Linked DNA regions of Hymenobacter tibetensis. The protein of the gene in region 1 interacts with the protein of each later gene in a pairwise test. Links are inferred from orthologs where the notes say so. Each region holds a gene or a part of one and is shown in the gene's direction. Other genes may lie near its edges.

Region 1 (5,003 bases):
CCACGCAGGGCCGTTAGTTTTAGCTTACGCCGACAATTGCTTGACTTGATTCAGTAACCTGTCAACTACATGGTTGAACCGTAACCGGAAGTGCTGACGGGGCTGATTACGCCGAAAAAACACGAGCCCCACAAAAAACAAATCGATGGTGATGCGCACGTCGGGGTGCAGCCGGATGGTGTTCCAAGCTCGTTCCATCTCGTCGGACCAATGGATATCATCGAGGACGAACACGCTACGCTCGGTGCGATGGGCAGCACACAGATTGAAATAACGCACTGTTGGTTCGTAGCGGTGGTTGCCGTCGAAGAAAGCAAAGTCCAGCGGCAGTGACAGGGCAGCTAGGGTGGGGGCTAACGTATCGTCTAAATTGCCTTCAACTAGCTCTATATTGGCGAGGTGGAGCTCGGTGAACGTTTGGTGCGCTATAGCCGCCGTATTTGGGCAGCCTTCAAACGTAACTACTTGACTGCGTGAGTCAGCGGCAGCAAGGTAAGCGGTGGTAAGGCCGAGAGAAGTGCCCAACTCCAAAATGGTGCGCGGCTGAAAGTAATTGACTAAGCGGAAAAGTAGTTGCGCCACTGCCGCTGGCTTGGCTGCCGCGCGGGCTATGTCACCGATACGGCGCTGCCGACCGGCACCGGTGTGGGAGCCAGCACCAAAGTCACGCACCTCAATGGACTGCTGGGTGCTAAGAAGCTTCCGCCGCCGTGCCTCAATCAACTCGAAAGCAGCAAACTGCCCATCGTGGTGGATGACGTAGTTGTATAGATTAAAAACAAAGGGGGAATGCAGCCCGTGCGCATTCCCCGAACGAAAAAGAAACCGGAAGTAACTGAGAGCCTGAAAAAGCAAGTGATGGACTAGCTAACTGGTTGAACTGTCAAAGGGCCGGCCGTTCTAACGTATTGTTGAACGACCAGCCCCTTACTAATTCAACAAGTTAGCTATTCTGCCGCTTAGTTGAGCCGGTAGGGCACTACCAGCGTGAATTCCGGTATCTCAACCGTAAAGACGCTGCCATCAGCTAAGCGTTCCATTTCGTAGGTGCCGCGCATTTTGCCCAGCCCTGATTTCAGATTACACCCCGACACGTACTGGTGTGCCTCACCGGGCTCTAGCACGGGTTGTTGGCCTACTACACCTTCGCCTTCCACTTCACGTACAACGCCGTTGGCATCGTAGATGTACCAGTGGCGGCGCAGAAGCTTTACAGTGTATTCGCCGTTATTACGAATATCAATCTTGTACGCAAATACGTAGTGTTCTTGGCCGGGGCTCGAATAGTCGGGCAAATAGTTCGTCGTGACGCTCACGGTAACGCCCTGCGTGGTGGTCGTATTCATGATTACTGTGCGGTGTGGATTAGACTAACAGCCGGGGCCGGAAATTGGTTTATGTACGCAGCCGGGGCCTACTGTGGTCCGCCCAATCCGCAATAATTTATTTTCCAACGCATGAATGTAAAGATAGAAGAAAGCTGGCGCAAGGTATTACAGCCTGAATTTGAAAAACCGTACTTCCAGCACCTTATTGCTTTTGTACGTGGAGAATACGCTACGGCTACGGTGTACCCACCGGGCCCGCAGATTTTTCATGCGTTTGATGCCTGTCCTTTCGAGGCCGTCAAAGTCGTGATTCTGGGGCAAGACCCGTACCATGGCAAAGGCCAGGCCCACGGCCTGAGTTTTTCGGTGGCGGAGGGCTTACGAACCCCACCTTCCTTGCAGAACATCTTCAAAGAACTGCAGGATGATTTGCCTGGTACGCCACCCGCGCCCAACGGCAACCTAGACCGATGGGCGCAACAGGGCGTGCTGCTGCTGAATGCCACTCTCACGGTACGTGCTGCTGAACCGGGTAGTCACCAGAAAAAAGGGTGGGAGCAGTTCACGGATGAAGTCATCAAAACGATTTCCGAACAGAAGCAGCACGTCGTGTTCATCTTGTGGGGAGCGTATGCGCAGAAAAAAGCTGAGCTGATTGACGAGCGGAAGCACCTCATCCTGAAAGCTGCTCACCCCTCGCCCTACGCCGCTGACCGAGGCTTTTTCGGTTCGCGTCCCTTCAGCAAAACCAACACGTACTTGCAGGAACACAAGTTGAGCCCTATCATCTGGTGAAGCCACAGGTAGGTTGTGTGTGCAGCAACTGAAAAGGCCGTTATGCTTCGATAAGTGCGCGCTACTTCAAGCGTGTCGGTCTACATGCACAAACATCTTTTTCCGCACAGCTTAAAGCGGAAAGTGCTTTCTAACACAAAAAAGGCTTGCCAAGCGGCAAGCCTTTTTTGTGTTATGGGCATTAGAATGCAGATGCTCAGTATATTCTACAAGCCAAGTGCTAATGAATTGTATTGAACAAACGGCTCCAACGAATTTTGTGGAAGAAATCAGCGTAAGGGTCCACTGACATCCAGATCAACACGGCCTTCCCCACAATGTGGTCTTCTGGAACGAAACCCCAATAGCGGGAATCGAGCGAATCGTGCCGATTGTCGCCCATCATAAAGTAATAGTTCTGCTTGAACGTGTAGCTTTTCAGCGGCTGGCCGTTTTGAGTTAGTACGCCGTCCAATATGGTCACGCCTTCATTCTGCTCGTAGCGCATAATGATCTTCTGATAGATAGGCGTGTTTTGGGGAGTCAGCTGTACCGTCTGGCCTTTTTTGGGTAGCTGGAGCGGACCGAAGTTGTCTTTGTTCCAGTTGTTGATGGGCAGTGGCGTGCTTTGCGGATAGTCCGGGTTGTTTGGAAAAACGTCGGGCTCGGCTTGGCCGGGTGTGGCTTTGTCTTGCACCACTGCTTTCACGTAAGGCTGCTTCCGGAAGTAGTCGGCAGTGGCAGGCGTCGCGTCAATCATGAACGTAGGCTCCTGCATACCGTAGAGCGGCTCAGGTTTGCCATCGGGCCGATTGAAGTTGGTAACGTGCTGATCTTGGAACGCCTTGTAAAGGTCGTCGTTGGGCTGCGGTACCTGCAGAAAATAGCGGTTCTGGCTTTGTGGCGGATTCGACATAGGCTTGCCATTCACGAACACCTGCGTATCCTTGATTTCCAGCACGTCGCCCGCTACAGCCACACAGCGCTTGATATAGTTGGTGCGCAAGTCGGCAGGGTGCTGGCTCTCGAAAGGCACGTTGAATACCACCACATCACCGCTCTTAACCTCCGAGAAGCCCGGCAAACGGTAGCTTGGTAGCTGAATGGCGTCGGAGTAGCTCTTAAGCCCCGTGCCCCAGAGCGTTTGGTGCGTAAGCGGAATTTGCAGCGGCGTTTGGGGCGTACGCGGCCCGTAGTGAAGCTTGCTGACAAACAAATAGTCGCCTACCAGCAACGAGTCCTCCATCGAGGGGGTTGGAATGGTATATGCCTCGAAAGTAGCCCAACGAATAAGGGTGGCGGCCACCACTGCAAACAGGATAGCGTCGCCCCATTCTCGGAAGAAGCTTTTCTTTCTTTCGATAGGTTTAGGCGTGGAAGCCGCTTTCATGCGTTCTTCCCAGGACTGTTGTACGGCCATAGCAGGAGGGCGAAATCAAAAAATGTAGCACGAGCTATATGCTTGGTGCTGAAACAGTAAAGATAAGATCTTGAGAAAGCTAACAGGCGTCTTCTATATCCCTAAGCGAGAATCCAACGCTTTGGTTGCCTTTTCTACAGTTTAAGCAAGTCCTTCATGCCAAACACCCCCTGGTGGCCCGGCAGCCACTCGGCTGCCAACAGGGCGCCATCCACAAATCCGTCGCGCGAGTGAGCCTCGTGTTTCAGTTCCAGCGTATCGGCCTCCGAGGTATACGTGACGATATGCGTGCCTACTACTGCACCGCTGCGCTCACTTAATACTGATAGCTCATTGGCAGCCTGGGCCGGCTCGTTGCGCCAGATAGTTTTGGTGGGAAAATGCCGCAGAATGGCTTCGGCGGCCGTAAGAGCGGTACCGCTAGGCTGGTCTACTTTCTGGGTATGATGAATTTCACGAACCTGCACATCATAGCCCCCAAATTGGTGCATTTTGGTGGCTATGTACTCGTTGAAGTGAAAGAACAGGTTGACGCCTACGCTGTAGTTGGAAGCGTAGAACAACGAGCCATCGTTCTCTTGGCATAGCTTCACCGCTTCCTGAAAATGGTGCAGCCAGCCTGTAGAGCCGCATACTACGGGTAGCCCCTGGCGCAAGCAGGCTTGCACATTGGCGAAGGCTGCATCAGGATGCGTAAACTCAATGGCTGCATCAGCAGTTGACGTATCGAAGTCCGCAATGCTGGCTTCGGGGTGCGTTGGATCAATGATACCGGCAATCTGGTGGCCTCGGGCTATGGCACGAGCCTCAATAGCGCGGCCCATTTTACCGTAGCCAATCAGCAGAAGCTTCATCTCTTAGTTTTCTGGTTTTTAAGTTGTTGATTTCTGTTAGCTATTACTGGCATCCGGCTGGCGTAAGGCCAGGGAGTACAATCAGCAATCAACTACCTGAAATCATTTAAAGGTAAGCGTGATACCGATGCCCGGCGCGGCCGCAACTGTAGGCATCCGCATAACAGTGGGGTCCAGTTGCAAACTCAAGTCGTCGCTGATATCAAAGTCGCGCAGGTGAGCATCTACTACGGCGTCGAGAATTTGGATGGCATAGGCCACTCCAACGTATGCTATAAACACATCCCGCTGACGGCGGTAAAATTCGATGCCTCTCGCAATTTCAGAATCCCGACGGTCTTTCGTGAGTTCTCCTTCATCCACCGTGAGCGGATCACCATCACTGCGAATATCATCGGCCTTGACATAGGCTCGGTAATACCTCAAGTAGAACAACTCTCCATATAGTGTTCCGCCCACAGCGCCGTACACAAGTGGCAATTTCCACCACCTACGGTTGTAGATCTGGCCAGCGCTAGGTAATAATGCCGACAGCAGTCCAGCTTTGCTGGGTTTGGTCATTTTCAAGCCAAACAGCCGAGCCGTGCGCCGCACTGAGTCGGGTACCACGGGGGTGCTTACCTGCAC
Region 2 (4,492 bases), 3.4 Mb from region 1 along the record:
CGGGAGTTGAATAAGATAGAGTCTTTGGCCGTGCGATATTCCACATCCAAAGCCAGAATCTTACCGATGCGGCTCTTGTACGTGGCGTCGCCCTCGGCACCCACCTCGCGGGGAGAATATTTGGCGCCTTCGCTCTTGAATACTTTGTACTCAATGCCGGACTTGGTCTTCGCGAAATCGGCGCCTTTATTGCAGGAGGCCAAGCTCAGGATGCCGGCGGCTAAGGCCAGGCTCAGAATGTTGCGATGCAAATGCATGAAGCGGGAAAGGGGGTGAAAAGAAATTTCAGGCAAGTTACGCCGTAGGCGGCGCAACTGCCAGAGGGGCCGTCACCAGTTGGCTCTGGTACTGAGGCAATAAATCAAGGAAACGTTGCACGGTATTGTCGAGCGAGTCGTAACTAATACCGCCCGCCGCGTTGTGGTGGCCGCCACCCTGGAAATGGTCACGAGAGAAACCACTTACCGAGAAGTCGCCCACCGAGCGGAAAGAAATCTTAATGGCTTGACCCCGGTCGATGAGTACGGCCGCGAAAACAATGCCTTCGATGCTGAGTGCGAAATTTACGAGCCCTTCGGTGTCACCGGTTTTCGACTCGTACTGCTTTAGCTCTTCCTGCGTGATGGCAATGTAGGCCGTGTTGTACTCGCGCAGCACGCGCAGCTTGTCTTTAAGCACAAAGCCCAGAAAACGCAGCCGCATTTCGGAGTGCGAGTCGTAGATGCGGCGGTGCACATCGGAGAGGTTGATGTTGGCGTTGAGGAGCTCGGCAATAATCAGGTGGACATTGCGGGAGGTACTCGGGTGCCGGAACGAGCCCGTATCGGTCATAATACCGGCGTACAGGCACTCGCCAATACCGGCATCAATCAGGTCCTGGTCGCCTAGGTCGCGGATCACTTCAAACACCAACTCGGCCGTGGCAGCCGCTTTCGAATTCGAAAAGTCGAGGTCAGCAAACTGCTCGGGCTCCTGATGATGGTCGATGAGGACCTTGGTACCCGGGGCCTGCCGAATGTACTCGCCCATCTCGTTGATGCGGCCCAAACACGAGAAATCTAGGCAGAACAGCACCTCGGCCGTTCCAATGATTTCGCGTACCTGTGCGTCGTTGCGGCGCGGCTCATACACCACTACCTCGTCGTTGCCAGGCATCCAAGCCAAGAAATTTGGGTAGTCGGAAGGGGTAACGACGGTTACGGTGTGGCCCTTCTTGCGAAGGTAGCCCGCCAGGCCCAACGACGAGCCTAGGGCATCGGCGTCGGGCTTGTGGTGGGTGGTGATAAATATCTGCCGGGGTTGCGAGAGCAGCTCCTGCAGCTCAGAGATTGTGGACATTGCCTACTGATAGGTGGCTGAAATTCGGGGATTTATGCCGGGAGCAAGGCGGCAAAAGTCGGAAATATTCCGGGTTCCAACAAAACAGCTTTGGGTTTGGTGCGATAGCAGAGCTAATTGCCTGAAAAGGACGATCATACTTCCGCCGTCGTTTTAAGAAAGTACTTTCCTGGGATTTTGTTTGATCCAGGTTCGGCCAGCAAATAAAGGCAGATTTGGTGGGGAAAGTGCCCGCCTGCCTTGAAGCCCCTGTGGTGAATCGGGAAGTGGTTCAAGGCAGGCGGCCGTTCAGGGGAAGGCAGCCCAAACAAGTGCGCCTACATAAAGACAGCGTAAAGCCGCCAAAATTTTATGGTGGCGTTGGAGGCATGTTTTGCTGGCAACTTCTGGCGGAGCTACCAACTTCCCACGCAAACCGTCTACTTTTGCGCCCGCAAACTCCTTGCACTTCCTCACCGGAATTCTTTACACCCAACCCATAGATACAATGGCCACGAACCGCACGTTCACCATGATTAAGCCCGACGCCACGCAGGAAAACCACATCGGTGGAATTCTGAGCATGATCGAAGCGGGTGGTTTCCGTATTGTTGCCTTGAAAAAAGTGCTGCTGACTGCTGAGCGCGCTGGCCAGTTCTACGAAGTGCACAAAGAGCGGCCCTTCTACGGCGACCTGGTGAAATACATGTCGTCGGGCCCTATCGTAGCAGCTATCCTGGAAAAGGACAACGCCGTTGCTGATTTCCGCACGCTCATTGGGGCTACCAACCCTGAGCAGGCCGCTGAAGGCACCATCCGGAAGAAATACGCCAAGAGCATCGAAGCCAACGCTGTACACGGCTCCGACTCCGACGAAAACGCTCAAATCGAAGGCAGCTTCTTCTTTGGCCCCGACGAGCAATTCTAAGTGTAAAAACGCAGTTGAGCTTTTGGGCTTACTGAAAATATAGGCTATGTTGCGAAGGCTAGCGTGCTATATGTGCGCTAGCCTTTTTTCTGCTGAAATAACAAAAACCCCGCTTTGCAACGTGCAAGCGGGGTTTTGCATGTACTGGAAACGGACTTTTTATAGACTATTTATATACTGAGGAGCTTGAGGAAACTCAGCGGGGCTGCCCAAACCCAATGCGCCCAGTTCCTTTGGGTTCGCTGCTAAAGGTTGGTTCTTCGCGGTTGTAAATATCAGCTAGGCTGGTTGGCTCATTCACCGGAGCTGCCTGGCCCAGCGCGGTGGCCAAGGCTTGCGCCTTAGGCTGCGCTAACGGCTCGAAGTTATAGGATGCAATCAGGCGGCCTTTCCGCAGCAGCGCCTTATCGATGCGGGCCAAATCGGCGTTGAAGGTGCAGATAATCTGGATGTGGAACCCATCCGAGAGCAAGCCGTCGGAGAGGTTAAGCAGGTTGCTGACAGCATTGCCGCCGTGTCCATCACGCTTGGAAAGCAACTCTTCCGCATCCTCGATGATGAGAATGGAATTGGTGTTGTCGTGGAGCAGATTGATGAACTCCGGGTCGGCGATACGAACGGCCAGGTTGGGCGGAATGAACAGTTTGGGCTTGTCGGTGAGGCCGCACAGGTGGCGGATATAGCTGGTTTTGCCGGTGCCAGGCGGGCCGTGCAGAATAACCAGGCCCTTGTCGTCGGGCTTTTGCAGGCGGCTTACAATAGCCTCGTGCACGGGCAGTAAGTCGTCGTTATAGTGCGTGGCCAGGTCAAGCGCCGGAATCTTGAGCGGCAGCGGCGAAAACTCTAAATCGTTGTTAACCAGCCGCAGCACCTGAATGCGCTGGCGCTCTAATTGGCCGGTATCAAGTTGGGCGGTAAGAGCGGCCCGGACCTGCGTTAATAAGGCTGCATCGGTGTGAGGCGAGTAGAATAGCTGTGCGCCTTGGTCGCCGTATACACCCCGGTCGTAGAACCAGAGCAGTAGGTGCGGCCCTGGTGACAAGGCATGATAGTGCCATTCAGGCGCTTTTCCTGCTTGCTCCAAGTACACAGAATGAACGACAGTAGCCGCCTCTACGTCGTGGCTTGCGGCTAGTGTATCTACCACCGTTTGGCGCGCTTCAGCAGAAGCTAGCTGATAGATTTCGCGGCGGGGTAATTCTCCAAACGACGCGTAAAACCAATTCACTGGCTGAAATCCGTGCTGGGTGAAAGCAGTGGAAAGGTTGAGAGTGCCTACTGGGGGCGGAGTTGGTTCCATATGGCCGTAATTTCCATTAAAACCTGGAACCATCCCAACCCTCCTACACGAATACTGCGAATTGTAAGCAGCATCAGAGATGCTCCTTACAATTCGCAGTATCATGCAGTCGGCTGCACCAAGGCGGTGTTTAGAGGCTATTCGGCCGCTAGTTGGGGGTGCTGCTCCGCATGGGCGCTGGTTACTTCCTGCGGATTGTGTTCGTGTTTGAAGAGGATAATAAACAGAACCGCAATTACCAGCGCATACAAGGCAAAGGTTATCCAGATGCTGTGCCAGTCCTTGGTGTTGTCGGCGTTGGTAAAATACTCCTGAATGATGATGCCGCTCAACGAACTGCCGAGCACGGCCCCAAAGCCATTGGTCATCATCATAAACAAGCCTTGGGCACTGGCCCGGATGGAAGGGGCCGTCTGGCTTTCGACGAACAACGAGCCGGAGATGTTAAAGAAATCGAAGGCCATGCCGTACACGATGCAGGAGAGGATAATCATCCACAGGCCGTCGCCGGGGTTACCGTAGGCGAACAACCCGAAGCGCAGCACCCAGGCAATCATGCTGAAGAACATCACCTGCTTGATACCGAAGCGGCGCAGAAAGAACGGAATGGCCAGGATAAAGAGCGTCTCGGAAATCTGCGAGATGGACATAATGATGGCAGGGTACTTCACGGCCACAGTATCCTGGTAGGCGGGTATCTTGTCGAAGTCGTGCAGGAAGGTGTCGCCGTAGGCGTTGGTGAGCTGTAAGGCCGCGCCCAGCAGCATGGCAAACAGAAAGAAGGTAAGCATCTTGGTGTCGCGCAGCAATGCAAATGACTTCAGCCCCAGCACATCAATAAGCGAGCGGCTTGGCGTGTCTTTGGCAGTGGGTGGGCACTTGGGCAGCGTGAACGAGTAGAAGCCCAGCAGGATAGCCGCCGCGGAAGCTACGTAGAACTGATTGGC

What was found. The genes of interacting proteins can lie anywhere in the genome.
Region 2: the proteins of MTX78_RS16900 (region 1) and MTX78_RS03130 interact in binary tests that used the Escherichia coli proteins (3 or more experiments, as listed by UniProt). The link is inferred for Hymenobacter tibetensis from one-to-one orthologs.

What each region holds. Positions count from the first base shown.
Region 1 is NZ_CP094669.1:4,210,956-4,215,958, reverse strand. What follows is about bases 421-3,290. They hold MTX78_RS16900 (uracil-DNA glycosylase), read left to right. Parts: upstream 421-1,457; coding sequence 1,458-2,123; downstream 2,124-3,290. Other genes in these bases: lepB (signal peptidase I), read right to left, coding at 2,344-3,290; apaG (Co2+/Mg2+ efflux protein ApaG), read right to left, coding at 960-1,346; MTX78_RS16910 (O-methyltransferase), read right to left, coding at 421-855. In the rest of the region: more of MTX78_RS16910, read right to left, coding at 25-420; more of lepB, read right to left, coding at 3,291-3,522; dapB (4-hydroxy-tetrahydrodipicolinate reductase), read right to left, coding at 3,657-4,376; MTX78_RS16885 (DUF5683 domain-containing protein), read right to left, coding at 4,479-5,003. UniProt on the Escherichia coli protein: Excises uracil residues from the DNA which can arise as a result of misincorporation of dUMP residues by DNA polymerase or due to deamination of cytosine.
Region 2 is NZ_CP094669.1:767,481-771,972, forward strand. Bases 648-3,535 are described here. They hold MTX78_RS03130 (nucleoside-diphosphate kinase), read left to right. Parts: upstream 648-1,825; coding sequence 1,826-2,245; downstream 2,246-3,535. Other genes in these bases: MTX78_RS03125 (DHH family phosphoesterase), read right to left, coding at 648-1,338; MTX78_RS03135 (AAA family ATPase), read right to left, coding at 2,442-3,535. Also shown: MTX78_RS03120 (FKBP-type peptidyl-prolyl cis-trans isomerase), read right to left, coding at 1-257; more of MTX78_RS03125, read right to left, coding at 295-647; more of MTX78_RS03135, read right to left, coding at 3,536-3,545; MTX78_RS03140 (nucleoside permease), read right to left, coding at 3,683-4,492. UniProt on the Escherichia coli protein: Major role in the synthesis of nucleoside triphosphates other than ATP. The ATP gamma phosphate is transferred to the NDP beta phosphate via a ping-pong mechanism, using a phosphorylated active-site intermediate.